Regions from separate parts of the Promicromonospora alba genome, predicted to be linked through region 3. Evidence: predicted binding sites of a transcription regulator. Region 3 holds the regulator's gene; each other region holds the start of a gene.
The links. Region 3 encodes LexA, which represses DNA repair genes until DNA is damaged. Its sites were predicted from a motif close to TCGAACANNTGTTCGA; they were not measured.
Positions count from the first base shown of each region.

Region 1: a site for LexA is predicted at 1,982-1,997, ahead of ACFO6V_RS06900 (HNH endonuclease signature motif containing protein). Genes of this name have one in related genera too.
Region 2: a site for LexA is predicted at 2,650-2,665, ahead of uvrA (excinuclease ABC subunit UvrA). Genes of this name have one in related genera too.

Region 1 covers NZ_JBHSFI010000003.1:366,616-371,300, forward strand. The annotation lists gene ACFO6V_RS06900 (HNH endonuclease signature motif containing protein) at 1-1,922, opposite strand, end outside; gene ACFO6V_RS06905 (GNAT family N-acetyltransferase) at 2,121-2,615, shown strand; gene ACFO6V_RS06910 (O-acetyl-ADP-ribose deacetylase) at 2,612-3,139, shown strand; gene ACFO6V_RS06915 (GNAT family N-acetyltransferase) at 3,170-3,673, opposite strand; gene ACFO6V_RS06920 (HAD hydrolase-like protein) at 3,739-4,428, opposite strand; gene ACFO6V_RS06925 (multicopper oxidase family protein) at 4,449-4,685, opposite strand, start outside.
Region 2 covers NZ_JBHSFI010000003.1:31,244-35,928, forward strand. The annotation lists gene uvrA (excinuclease ABC subunit UvrA) at 1-2,620, opposite strand, end outside; gene ACFO6V_RS05395 (tetratricopeptide repeat protein) at 2,726-4,685, opposite strand, start outside.
Region 3 covers NZ_JBHSFI010000005.1:198,510-203,194, reverse strand. The annotation lists gene ACFO6V_RS15900 (ATP-dependent DNA helicase) at 1-1,264, shown strand, start outside; gene ACFO6V_RS15895 (L-lactate dehydrogenase) at 1,274-2,263, shown strand; gene lexA (transcriptional repressor LexA) at 2,349-3,164, opposite strand; gene ACFO6V_RS15885 (LysM peptidoglycan-binding domain-containing protein) at 3,356-3,802, shown strand; gene nrdR (transcriptional regulator NrdR) at 3,922-4,392, shown strand; gene ACFO6V_RS15875 (DUF5302 domain-containing protein) at 4,537-4,685, shown strand, end outside.

The DNA.
Region 1 (4,685 bases), on a different contig from region 3:
GCTCCGGGTTCGGTGGTCTGGTAGGGGCGGGGTAGGCGTCGGCCGGTGAGGGCGCGCAAGGTGAGGTCGTTGCTGGTGTCGGGGTCGATCTGGCCCAGCTCGACGTGAGTGTCCAGGACGGTGGGTGGTCGGGTGTGGGTGCGTCCGGTCGGGGTGGTCCAGGTGGTGATCCCGGTCTGGGGGTCGCGGACGACACCCCACCCAGCGTGGGTCTTGAGCAGGTGGTGCTTGCGGCACAGGGGTTGCAGGTTCTGCGCGCGGGTTTGCCCGGGAGCACCACCGGTGCTGTTGCCGTCGCCGACGGGGCTGTCGTTCTTGTGGTGGTCGAAGGGTCGGATGTGGTCGAGGTCGCATCTGCCGGCGGCGGTGTCGCACCAGCCGAAGGTGCAGGTCTCGTCTCTGGCTTCGATGGCTGCGCGGAGGACTTTGCCGGGTTGGTAGGTAGTGGTGGAGTAGTCGGTCAGGATTCCGGTGACGGGGTCGGTGAGCAGGCGTTGCCAGGTCGCGTCCTGCGCGATGATCCGTGCGGTCTCGGCCGGGATGGGGCCGAACCCCGCCAGGTGCCCTGGGGCGTCGTCCAGGCCGAGGAGCGCGGTGGCGGGGATCGTGACCCGGACCACAGGTCGGGTGGGCGTGATCCGCACCGGCCGCACGATCTGCTCCACGACGATCTCCTGGACGGGTGCCTTGCCGCCGCAGGTGCATACCGGCCCGCCTGTGGCGTCAGGCGCCCCGGCACCGGCAGTTGTGCCGGTCTGCGCGCTCGTGTCGCTCGCGGTGACCACCCCCGCGACGTCCGAGCCGGCGTCCGGGCTGGCGTCCGGGCTGGCGTCCGGGCTGGTATCCGGGCTGGTGTCCGGGCTGGTGTCCGCGTCGGCGTGTTGGCTGGTCTGGGTCTCGGTCTCGGTCTCGGTCTCGGTCTCGGTCTCGGTCTCGGTCTCGGTCTCGGTGTCGGTGTCGGTGTCGGTGAAACGGTCAGCGGGCAGGATGCGGCCGGTGATGATGCCGGTCAGGGAGTCGGCACGGAGTTGTCCCAAGGTGCGGTCCTCGCCGGTGGTGTGGCGGAGCTGGTGGGCCATGTCGTCGATGACGCCCCAGACTGCCGCTGCGTCGGTCGCGGGCAGGTACGCGGACAGCCAGCCCATGTCGTTCTCCGCCCGGTCCACCTGCACACTGCGGCGGGCCGTCTCCGCTTTGGCGGTGGCAGCGGCGCCGTGCCGGTTCTTGGCGAACGCGAGCATCCGGGCCTGCAGCCACTTCCACGTCCGCCGCGGCGCCTGCGGCAGGTACTTCCCGATGGCTTCGACGCGTTCGGCCACCGTGAGCTGGGACGCGGACCGCAGCAGGGTGTGTGCCTTACGCACGTCGATACGGCCGGCCACCAAGGCATTGATGACGGTGGGGTGCTGGGTACCGGACTCGGCCCGGACCACGACCTCCACGGCCTCGGGCTCGGTCACGACCAGCTCGCTGGTGACCTGTCCGACCAGCGAGTTGTGTGCCAACGGGTGACTCTCCCGCGCGGCACGCTCGGCGACGATCCTCGCCTGCAGGCCCGCAGACCAGGACTGCATCCGGGCGCACGCGACCATCAGGTCACCCAGGGTGTCGTCGGACAGATCGGCCAGCGGGCCCGCGTGCGTGTCGTGGTCGGGGTCGAGGTTGCCGGCCAGGTCGATCGCCTCGGCCACCACCCGCGCCAACCGTGGGCCCGGCGCACCGCGCAGTGCCTGTCGCAGGATCTCCTCCGGCCACAGGAACACGGGAATGGCCTCCGGGGGCCAGTCGGGTCCAGGATCCGGCATCTCGTCCGGCACCGACCCCGCACCCGTGTCCCGCCCCTGATCCCAGACCTGGTGGTCCACGGCAGGCTCGTCGAGGAGCGCGCCCGCCATGCCGTCGTCAGACAGTCCCTCGCGCATGCAGCACACTCCTCATCCGGGTCACGTGGTTCATAAGGCTAACTGTTTGTGCCATTTCTACGGACACGCGTTCGACTCTAGCCTCGACCACTGACATCCACCCGGGCCTTCCGCCACCCGCGTCAGAGATGAGGACTTGTGGTTGCGGAGCACTATTTCCCTCGGCCGGTGTCAGTGACCAGTGGTTGACTCCGGACCATGAACGACCCGACCTACGAGTTCTCGACCGACCCGGCCCGCATCGATCCCGCCCGCGTGCACGAGCTCATCGCCGACACCTACTGGGGAACGGGCCGCTCCCGCGAGGTGATGGACGCCGCCATCGCGGGTTCGCGGCCCTACGGCGTCTACCGCAGCGACACGGGCGAGGAGGTCGCGTTCGCGCGCGTCGTGACGGACGGCGTGACGTTCGCCTGGCTCGCCGACGTCGTCGTCGACCCGGCGGTGCGTGGCCAGGGCGTCGGCAAGCTCCTGGTCGCGGGCGTGGTCGCGGAGCTCGAGCCGCTCGGTCTGCGTCGCACGCTCCTCGCGACCGCTGACGCCAGTGGCCTCTACGAGCAGTTCGGCTGGGTACCGGTCGACCCGCAGTACTCCTGGATGGAACGCCCGCGCCGCGGAGCAGGCACCTCCGCCGGCACACCGACCACCACACCTGTCAGCACAGCAGCCAGCCCATCGGGAGCACACTCATGACACTGTCCGTCGAGATCGGTGACCTGACCCGCGTGGAGGCGGATGCGATCGTCAACGCCGCGAACTCCATGCTCCTGGGCGGCGGCGGGGTCGACGGCGCCATCCACGCCGCGGCCGGGCCACGGCTGCTCGAGGCGTGCCGTCGACTGCGCAACACCACCCACCGGGACGGCCTGGACGTGGGCGACGCCGTCGCCACCCCGGCGTTCGACCTGCCGGCCTCGTGGGTGATCCACACCGTCGGGCCGAACCTGCACCGCGGCCAGGACGATCCGGCCCGGCTCGCGTCGTGCTTCGCCCGCTCGCTCGACGTCGCCGCCGAGCTGGACGTGCGGTCCATCGCCTTCCCGGCAGTGAGCGCGGGTGCCTACGGCTGGCCCGTCACCGACGTCGCACGCATCGCCGTCATGACCTGTCGCGGCTGGCTCGCCGAGCATCCGGAGGCCAGTCCGCAGGACGTGCGGTTCGTGGTGCTCGACGAGCGGTTGCGGGACGTGTTCGACGAGGCGCTCGGAGCGGCATGACGACGACCTGACGCGCGCGGGATCCGCCGCTCAGAGCGCCTTGCCGAACCAGTGCTCCGCGTACTGGCCGAACGTGTACGGCTCGATCTCGGAGTAGCCGAGCCGCTGGTACAGCGCTCGTGCCGCGACGAAGTCGGTACGGACGTCCAGGACCATGCGGGTCGCCCCGAGCAGTCGGGCCTGGTCCTCGGCCGCACCGACGATGCGGGCGGCGGCGCCCGTGCCCCGGAACTCGGGGCGCAGGAAGACGCGCTTCAGCTCGGCCCGTTCGTCGTCGAGCAGTCGGACGCCGGCCATGCCCGCCGCCGCACCGTCGCGGCGGGCCACGACCAGCGCGCCTCGGGGCGCCACGAACTCGCTGCCCGGATCGGCGGCAATCTCTCGCTCCAGCTCCTCCGGGTCGGTGCGACGGTTCTCCTTGAGCAGGTACCAGCTGTCACTCAGGTGCGTGTAGCACTCACGCCAGAGGGCGACGGCGTCGGGCGAGTCGAACGGCTCGGGGCCGACGGTCCAGGTGTCGTGCGTGGTGGTCACAGTCGACGTTCTACGGGGCGCCGCGCAGATCGTCCAGCGCATTCCGCGGGTCAGGTGCGGGCGAATCAGCTCGTGAGCAGCTTGGCCAGCTCCGCCGGCGTCGCCGCGAGCGCCGCGGCACCGGCGGCCTCCAGCTCGCCGGGTGCCGCGTAGCCCCAGGTCACGCCGACGGTCGGGACGCCGTGGTGGGCGGCCGCGTGCACGTCGTGCTCGCGGTCGCCCACCATCACCGTCTGCCCGACGTCGGCGCCGAGGGCCACCGCGTGCGCCAGCGCGCGCTCCACGACGACCTCCTTGCCCTCCACGAGCCCGGCCGCCTCGCCCGCGGCGCCGTGGACGCCGTCGAGCCCGCCCTCCAGGTAGCGGTCGAGCCCGAAGTGCTCGACGATCTGCCGTGCGTAGTGCTCCGGCTTGGCGGTGGCCACCAGGAGCGTCACCCCGGCGTCGCGCAGCTCCGTCAGCGCATCCGGGAAGCCGGGGACGACGGAGTTGTCGAACATGCCGTGCACCTCGAAGTCGCGGCGGTAGGCGGCGATCGCGGCGCCCGCGTCGGCGTCGGACAGCCCGATGCCGGTCATGCTCGCGCCCAGCGGCGGCCCGACGAAGGTCCGCAGGACGGCGTCGGTGGGGACGGCGAGCCCGGCGTCGGCGAACCCGACGCGCAGGGACGCGATGATGCCGGGGGCCGAGTCGGTGAGGGTGCCGTCGAGGTCGAGCAGGACGTGCGTGATGCGGCGGGGAAGGGTGAGGGTCACCGCCCGAGCGTGCCACACGTTCAGTGGTGCGCCGCGTGGGTGTCCGCGTCGCCGCCGTGCGCATCGCCGTGCCCGCCTCCGTGCCCGCCCCCGTGGCCATCGGGCGGCGTGCCTGCCTCCTGTCCCGGTCCGACGACGACGAACTGCCCCATCATCCCCTCGTCCTCGTGCAGCAGCATGTGGCAGTGGAACATGTAGGGCACGTCGGGGTCGGTGTAGTCGTCGAACCGCATGAGCAGCCGGTAGGTGCGGTTCGG
Region 2 (4,685 bases), on a different contig from region 3:
GGCGCGTGTCCTCGAAGTGCAGGCCGGTGGTCGGCTCGTCCAGCACGTACGCCGAGCGGCCCGACGACCGCTTCTGCAGCTCCGCCGCCAGCTTGACGCGCTGCGCCTCGCCACCTGACAGCGTGGGGGCGGGCTGCCCGAGCCGCACGTACCCCAGGCCGACGTCGACCAGCGTCGACAGGTGCCGGGAGATCGCCGGGAACGCCTTGAAGAACTCCGCGGCCTCCTCGATCGGCATGTCGAGCACGTCGGCGACCGTCTTGCCCTTGAAGTGCACCTCGAGCGTCTCGCGGTTGTACCGCGCGCCGTGGCAGACCTCGCACGGCACGTAGACGTCCGGCAGGAAGTTCATCTCGATCTTGATGGTGCCGTCGCCCGCGCACGCCTCGCAGCGGCCGCCCTTGACGTTGAACGAGAACCGGCCCGGACCGTAACCACGGACCTTGGCCTCCTCGGTCTCCGCGAAGATCTTGCGGATCCGATCCCAGACGCCCGTGTACGTGGCGGGGTTCGACCGCGGCGTACGCCCGATCGGCCCCTGGTCCACGTGCACCACCTTGTCGAGCTGGTCCAGACCCGTCACGCGCCGGTGCCGCCCGGCGACCCGCCGCGCACCGTTGAGCTGGTTCGCCATGACGGTGTACAGGATCGAGTTGACCAGCGTGGACTTGCCGGAGCCGGACACGCCCGACACGACGGTCAGCACCCCGAGCGGGAACGACACGTCGACGTTGCGCAGGTTGTTCTCGTGCGCGCCGATCACCGTGACCTGCCGGTCGTGGTCGATCGGCCGCCGCACGGCGGGCACCGGGATGGAGCGGCGCCCGGAGAGGTACGCGCCGGTCATCGACTCCTTCTTCGCGAGCAGGCCCGCGTAGTCGCCCGAGTGGATGACCTCGCCGCCGTGCTCGCCGGCGCCCGGGCCGATGTCGACGATCCAGTCGGCCGCGCGGATCGTGTCCTCGTCGTGCTCGACGACGATCAGCGTGTTGCCCAGGTCCCGCAGGCGGGTGAGCGTGTCGATCAGGCGGCGGTTGTCCCGCTGGTGCAGCCCGATGGACGGCTCGTCCAGCACGTACAGCACGCCGACCAGCCCGGAGCCGATCTGGGTGGCCAGCCGGATGCGCTGGGCCTCACCGCCGGACAGGGTGCCGGCCGGGCGCTCCAGCGTGAGGTAGTGCAGGCCGACGTCGAGCAGGAAGCCGAGCCGTGCGTGGATCTCCTTGAGGACCTCGGTCGCGATCTGCGCCTCGCGCACGCCGAGCACGATGCCCTTGAGGAACTCGGCGGCCTCGCCCACCGGCAGGCGGCTGACGTCGGCGATGGACAGCCCGTCGATCTTGACCGCGAGGACCTCCGGCTTGAGCCGCGCGCCGCCGCACGTGGGGCACGGCACCTCGCGCATGTAGGCCTCGTACTTGTCCTTGGACAGGTCGGAGTCGGTCTCGCGGTGCCGGCGCTCCAGGAACGTCACGGCGCCCTCGAAGCCGGTCGAGTACTGCCGCTCGCGGCCCCACCGGTTCTTGTACTTGACGTGCACCTTGTGGTCGCGTCCGTGCAGGATCGCCTCGCGAGCGCGCTCGGGCAGGGCGCGCCACGGCACGTCCATGGAGAACTTCATCTCCTCCGCGAGGGCCGTCAGCACGCGCTCGAAGTACTCCGACGACGTCTGCGCCCACGGGGCGACGGCGCCGCCGCGCAGCGTCTGCTCGTCGTCCGGCACGATGAGGTCGGGGTCGACCTCCAGCCGGAAGCCGATGCCCGTGCATTCCGGGCACGCGCCGTAGGGCGCGTTGAACGAGAACGTCCGCGGCTCGATCTCGTCGAGCGCGAGGGTGTGCTCGTTCGGGCAGGCCCGCTTCTCGGAGAACTTGCGGGTGCGCGTCAGGTCGTCGACGTCGGCGTCGACCAGCTCGATCATCACGAGGCCGTTCGCCAGGGTCAGCGCGGTCTCGACGGAGTCCGTCAGCCGGCGCTGCACGCCGTCGCGCGCCACGAGCCGGTCCACGACGACCTCGATGTCGTGCTTCAGCTTCTTCTCCAGCGTGGGCGGGTCGGTCAGCTGCACGACCTCGCCGTCGACCCGCGCCCGGGAGAAGCCCTTGGCCTGCAGCTCCTTGAACAGGTCCGCGTACTCGCCCTTGCGGCCGCGCACCACGGGTGCCAGCACCTGGTACCGCGTGTTCTCGGGCAGCTCGAGGATCTGGTCCACGATCTGCTGCGGCGTCTGCGACTGGACCTTCTCGCCGCACACCGGGCAGAACTGCGTGCCCGCGCGCGCGTACAGCAGGCGCAGATAGTCGTAGACCTCGGTGATGGTGCCGACCGTGGAGCGCGGGTTGCGGTTGGTCGACTTCTGGTCGATCGACACCGCGGGCGACAGCCCCTCGATGAAGTCGACGTCGGGCTTGTCCATCTGGCCCAGGAACTGACGCGCGTACGCGGACAGCGACTCGACGTACCGGCGCTGCCCCTCGGCGAAGATCGTGTCGAACGCGAGCGACGACTTGCCGGAGCCCGACAGCCCGGTGAACACGATGAGCTGGTCCCGGGGCAGGTCCAGGGATACGTTCTTCAGGTTGTGCTCTCGGGCACCCGAGACGACGAGACGATTGCTCACAGAGGCATCCTAGGGCGACCCACTGACATTCGCACGCCTGTTCTAGAAATCACGCCTGAGATCACACTGACAGACTCGTCACACCCGCACGACGCCCGCGAGGACTCAGCGCACCGCGCGGCCGTCGGAGACGCCCGACCGGCGTACACGAGCCTGCAGGTCGAGGGCCCGCAGGAGGTCCTGCTCGTGGGCGTAGGACCCGTCGACGAGCCGGCGCCGCACGTCCACGACCTCCTGGGCGTACTCCGCCGCGGAGTCCAGCATCTTCAGGTCGAGGTGCACCGAGACCATGTTCGAGAGCGCGGAGGCGAGCCCCGGCAGGTGGAGGTCGGGGCTCCGGCGCGCGAGCCCGCGGCGTACGCGCACCGCCTCCGCCGTCGGCTCGACGCCTTCCTCCGGGCGCCCCGCGTCGATGAGCGCGGCGCCCAGGTTCAGCAGCGCATCGGCGAGGTCCGGCTCGAAGCGTTCGGGGTCTCCCACGGCGAGCAGCCGGAGCTGGGCGACCGCCTCCTCGGTCGGCGCGACGGCGTCCTCGGCCCGGCCGAGCTCCGAGTAGAGCACCCCCAGGTTGGACAGCGAGCGCGCCAGGTACTCCTCGCCCGGGTGCCCCTCCGCCGCCAGGCCGCGGCGGATCGCCACCGCCTCCTGCTCCAGGGGCAGCGCCTCGTCCGGCTCCCCGGCCCGCGAGTGCGTGACCGCGAGGTTCGAGAGCGAGGCGGCGAGCGTCCTGCGAAACCGCGCGGGGTTCTCGCGCGCGAGCCGGCGGCGCAGCAGCACGGCCTCGCGCTCGAGAGATATCGCCTCGTCCAGGTCGCCGAGCCGGGACCGCACCGCGCCCAGCGACGCGAGCGTGTAGGCGAGCGTCCAGGTGTGGGCGGCGGGATTCTCGCGGGCGAGCTGACGGCGCAGGGCCGCGGCCTCGCCGAGCGGCTCGATCGCCTCCCGGTCGCGGCCGAGCGCCGCGTACGAGTTGGCGAGGTTCGTCAGCGCGAACCCGAGCTCCTGCCGGTACCGCTCGGGCGCCTGCAGCACCATCCTGCGGCTGAGCTCGACGGCCTCCAGCGCGAACGCCGGCGCCTCCTCCGGGCGGCTCTCCGTGAGCGTCACCGCGCGGTTGGACAGGGCGGTCGTCAGGAAGACCCCCCACTGCCGCGGGTCGCGCTGCACCAGGTTCCGGAGGATCGGGAGCAGCTCCATGAACCGCGCGTCCTCCTCCTGGGGAGGACCTGTGTCGTTCAGGACGACGGTCAGGCTCATCAGGACGCGGGCCAGCTCCGCCTCGATCCAGCCGGTGTCCCGTTCCTCGGCCGTCCGGGTCAGCTCGACGGCCTCGAGCTGCGCGGCCAGCGCGTCCTTCGTCATCCCGGCTCGCCAGTGCGCGACGCCGAGGGCGTTGATCGCCCCCACCAGGGCCGTGCGGTACCGGTCGAGGTCGTTCGCCGCGAGGCGGCGCCACGCGGCCACGGCCGCCTCCAGCGCGTCCAGCGACTCGGCCAGGCGTGCGTCGTCCCGCAGCGCCACGCCCAGGTCGGTGAGCGCCTCCGCCCGGCCCGCCGCGTCCCGGGCAGCCGCGACCGCCCGCTCGGCCCGGTCCACGTCGTCGGTCGACACGTCCATGACACCGCGGGGCTTGAGCAGGAACGCCGTCCGCAGGGCGCGCGGGTCGTCGCCGTAGGAGTCGCCCGCGCGGCGCAGGAGCTCTGCCGCCAGCGCGCCCACCCCCGGCGTCTCCGACAGCTCGATCTCCAGCCGGCGGGCGACGTGGACCACGCGCAGCGCCGCCTTCCGGGACAGGCCCCACGTGCACGAGCCGACCAGGGCGACCGACCGACCGAACCGGTCGGCGATGAGCACGTCTCCGACACGGCCGTGCCCGACGGCGTTCGCCTCGAGCCCCGTCACCGGACGCTGCAGGTCGAGCAGCCACTGCGCGCCGGCGCGGCCGGGCACCCCGGGAACCACCCGGCGCAGCACGTCGCGCACGCTCGCCGCGTCGTCGGCGCCCAGCAGGCATACGGCGGCCACGACGTCCTTGACCTCGTCGACGGTCAGCTCCAGGCCGGCC
Region 3 (4,685 bases):
GGACGAGGCGCACGAGCTCACGGACCGGGTCACGTCCTCGGCGACGGTCGACCTGTCCATGGCCTCGGTCGAGAACGCCGCACGCCTGGCGCGGCGGCACGCGGGCACCAACACCGACTCGCTGGACGCCGCCGCCCAGGCACTGGGAACGCTGCTGGTCACGGCCCCCGCCGAGCGGTTCCCGAACGGCCTGCCCGACGAGCTGCGCCTGGCGGTCGGCGCGGTGCGCGACGCGGCCCGCGAGGTGCTGAGCACGCTGAAGCCGGAGGCGGGCGGCGGCAAGGGACAGGCTCCGGCCCAGCCCGAGCCCGGCCTGAAGATGGCGCAGGGCGCCATGCTGCAGCTCTTCGAGACGGCGGAACGCATGTCGTTCCAGGACACGACCGCCGACGTGCTGTGGTGCTCGCGCCCGGACAACAGCTGGGGCGGGTTCGCCGACAACGTGACGCGGCTGCATGCGGCGCCGCTGCACGTGGCCGGCCTGATCCGGATGCACCTGCTGGGGGAGGCGACAGGCGTCTTCACGTCGGCCACGCTGGCGCTGGGCGGCACGTTCGACGCGGTGGCCGGCACGCTCGGCCTCAAGGGCGAGGACGCCCCGCCGTGGCACGGCCTCGACGCCGGCAGCCCGTTCGACTACCCGCGCCAGGGCATCCTGTACATCGCCCGGCACCTCCCGGCGCCGGGCCGCGAGCCGACGACGGAGGCGCAGCTCGACGAGATCGCGGAGCTGATCACCGCCGCGGGCGGCCGCACGCTCGGCCTGTTCTCGTCCCGGCGTGCGGCGAACGCGGCGGCGGAGGCGATGCGGGAGCGGCTGGACTTCCCGATCCTGGCGCAGGGCGACGACCAGCTGCCCACCCTCGTGCGCGAGTTCGCCGAGGATCCGGAGGCCTGCCTGTTCGGCACGCTGTCCCTGTGGCAGGGCGTGGACGTGCCGGGCCCGTCGTGCCAGCTCGTGCTGATCGACCGCATCCCGTTCCCGCGCCCCGATGACCCGGTCAAGGCGGCACGCGCCAAGGCGGTGGAGCAGGCGGGCGGTAACGGGTTCATGGCGGTGTCCGCGCAGCACGCGGCGCTGCTGCTTGCGCAGGGCGCCGGGCGCCTCGTGCGGAGCATGGACGACAGGGGAGTGGTGGCGGTCCTCGACCCCCGCCTCGCGACGGCCCGCTACGCGTCGTTCCTGACCCGCTCGATGCCGGGGTTCTGGCCGACGACCGACTCGGCGCTGGTCCGTGCCGCGCTGGCGAGGCTCGACACCTAACCTGGGGGCATGGCAGCCCTTTCGGACATCCCGGCCGCGCCGTCCTCCGGCGCCCGCACCACCAAGCTCGCGATCGTGGGCGCCGGGGCGGTCGGCTCCACGCTGGCCTTCGCCGCACTGGCGCGGGGCTCGGCGCGGACCATCGCCCTGCACGACGTGAACCGGGCGAAGGTCGAGGCCGAGGTGCTCGACCTCCAGCACGGCCTCATGTTCACGCCCCAGGCGCAGGTGATCGGCTCGGACGACGTCGCAGTGTGCGCGGGCGCCGACGTCGTGGTCGTGACCGCAGGGGCGAAGCAGAAGCCCGGGCAGACCCGGATCGACCTCGCCGAGGGAACGATCGGCCTGATGCGCAAGATCCTGCCCGGCCTGGTCGACGTCGCGCCGGACGCCACGTACGTCATGGTGACCAACCCCGTCGACGTCGTGACCTACGCGGCGCTCAAGATCTCCGGCCTGCCGCGCGAGCGGCTGTTCGGCAGCGGCACGGTGCTCGACTCGTCCCGGCTGCGCGTGGTGCTCGCCGAGCGCTGCGGCGTGGCGGTGGGGAACGTGCACGCGTACATCGCCGGGGAGCACGGCGACTCGGAGATCGCGCTGTGGAGCTCGGCGTCGATCGGCGGTGTGCCGCTGCTCGACTGGGAGCCGCTGGGCGGTAACCCGCCGCTCGACGCGGCGGTGCGTACGGAGGTGCACCACGAGGTGGTCGACTCCGCGTACCGGATCATCGCGGGCAAGGGGGCCACCAACTACGCCGTCGGCCTGGCCGCCACCCGCATCATCGAGGCGGTGCTCAACGACGAGGGCCGGATCATGCCGGTGTCCTCGCTGCTGGACGACTACCACGGCATCAGCGACGTGTGCCTGTCCGTGCCGTCGCTCGTGGACCGGCGGGGTGTCACGGCCAACATGCGGGTGCCGATGTCCTACGACGAGCTGGCCGGCCTTCGTGCGTCGGCGGAGAGCGTGCGGGCCGTGCAGAGGCAGTTCGGCTTCTGAGGAGACCGCGAAGTAGAGCGCCTGTCCGCCTTACGCACGCTGAGCGTTGCGCAGGGCGGACAGGCGCTCTACTTCGCGAACCTCGTTACAGGCTGCGCAGCACCGCGACCACGCGGCCCAGGATCTGGGCCTCGTCGCCGGGGATCGGCTCGTAGGCCGGGTTCTGCGGCAGCAGCAGCACGTGACCGTCGGTCTGCTTGAACGTCTTGACCGTGGCCTCGCCGTCGATCATGGCGGCGACGATCTCGCCCTGCTCGGCGACGTTCTGCTGCCGTACGACCACCCAGTCCCCGTCGCAGATCGCGGCGTCGACCATCGAGTCGCCGGCGACCTTGAGGAGGAACAGCTCGCCGTCGCCCACCAGCTGGCGGGGGAGCGGGAACACGTCCTCGACGACCTGCTCGGCAAGGATGGGGCCACCGGCAGCGATACGGCCCACGAGCGGCACATACGACGGCGGGGGGGTGCTGGCGTCGTCGGGCACGGAGCCGCCCCAGTGGACCTGGCCGCTGCGGCGCGGCTCGGGCCAGTGGATCTCGCCGCGCGTCGGCTTGTCGACCTGCTCGGCCATCGGCTCCACGAGCTCCATGGCGCGCGGCCGGTTGGGGTCGCGGCGCAGGAAGCCCTTCTTCTCGAGCATCTGGAGCTGGTGCTTGACGCTCGACGGGCTGGCCAGCCCGACGGCCTCGCCGATCTCGCGCATCGACGGCGGGTAGCCCCGCGTCTCGAACGACTGCCGGATCGTGTCCAGCACCAAGCGCTGCCGTTCGGTGAGGCGGTCAGTCGGCGAGATCGTGTGCACGTCAGCGACCGCCTTGTCGGCTGGCGTGTCCAGCGTGGCGACGCCGGAGGCTGCCGTGTCGACGGCTCTCGTGTCGCTGGTCCCGTCCCGTCCCGTCATGCCCGTGCCCCTCCCGTTCCGACAAATGTTCTCCTGTGCGCTACCCACTCTAGGTCACAAACGCGCTCGGCTCAAACGAATGTTCGAGCGTGTCTCGACATGGACGGTGTCCCGTGCTACACAATGGTACGGGCGTTCGACGAACGCTTGTATGAACGACAGAAGCTCAGTCACTCATTCGAGGAGGGGCCATGGGGGACGTGATCCCGCTGCGGCAGTACACCCCGACGTATGAACAGGCGTATGCGCCGTCGTATGGCCGGGCGTTCGTGCCGGCGGCCCGACCGGCTGCGGTCCGTGCGTACATCCCGGTGGAAGGGCGCACGCTCGCCGGCCGGCTCGGCCTGGCCGGCCTCCGGCTCACGCGGCGCGGCCGGGTGGTCCTCGTGCTGCTCGCCATGCTCCTGCTCGCTCCGATGATCACGTGGGGGGCGACGGCGGTCGCCAGTTCCCCGGGTGAACCCACCGAGGTCCGGGTGCACGCCGTGCAGCCGGGAGAGACGCTCTGGGGCTTCGCCCAGGAGATCGCGAGACCCGGCGAGGACGTGCGACACGCGGTCGGCAGGCTGCAGGACCTGAACGAGATGTCGACCGGCACGCTGCGCGTCGGGGAGCTGTTGCTCCTGCCCAAGGAGTGACGAAAGGCCTCGATTCGCCGACGAATGTTGCGGCTATGTTGCAAGGGGGTGGTTTGCCCGCTTACGGTCGGGGCGCGACCGGAGGCCTCCGGTCGATGGTCGACCACGCAGGAGTGAGCATGCACTGCCCGTTCTGTCGCCACGCCGACTCGCGCGTGGTGGACTCGCGGACTGCCGACGACGGCCTGTCGATCCGGCGCCGACGGCAGTGCCCGAACTGCAACCGACGGTTCACCACCGTGGAGACCGCGAGCCTGTCCGTGGTCAAGCGCTCCGGCGCCACAGAGCCGTTCAGCCGCGACAAGGTCGCCGCGGGTGTGCGCAAGGCGTGCCAGGGGCGCCCGGTGAGCGACGACGACCTCGCGATCCTGGCCCAGCGGGTCGAGGAGACCCTGCGGAGCAACGGCAGCGCGGAGATCGACGCGTACGAGGTGGGCCTCGCCATCCTCGGCCCGCTCCGCGAGCTCGACGAGGTGGCGTACCTCCGGTTCGCGAGCGTCTACCAGGCGTTCGACTCGCTCGAGGACTTCGAGAGCGCGATCACCTCGCTCCGTGCGGAGCGCGCCGAGCGGGCGGCCGCTCAGGCATAGGGAGTCTGCGCGGCCGGGCGCGTCGTCGTCGGCCGTAGCCTGGGTGGAATCCAAAAATGTTGGCACCTGGCTGTGCCGTGGTGCAGGCTGGGGCCGACGACGGACCCGATCGAGGGACCCCCGGAACAAGAGGAGGTGATCGGTGTGACGGACGAGAAGCCCAATGCCGAGGCAGCCGAGACCAAGGGTGCTGAAGAGCCCAAGGTCGCGACAGCGCCGAGCACGGACGCGAAGGCGAAGTTCAAGGAAGCTCTGGACCGCAAGAATGCGGCTCGGAGCCGGACCTCCGCGGG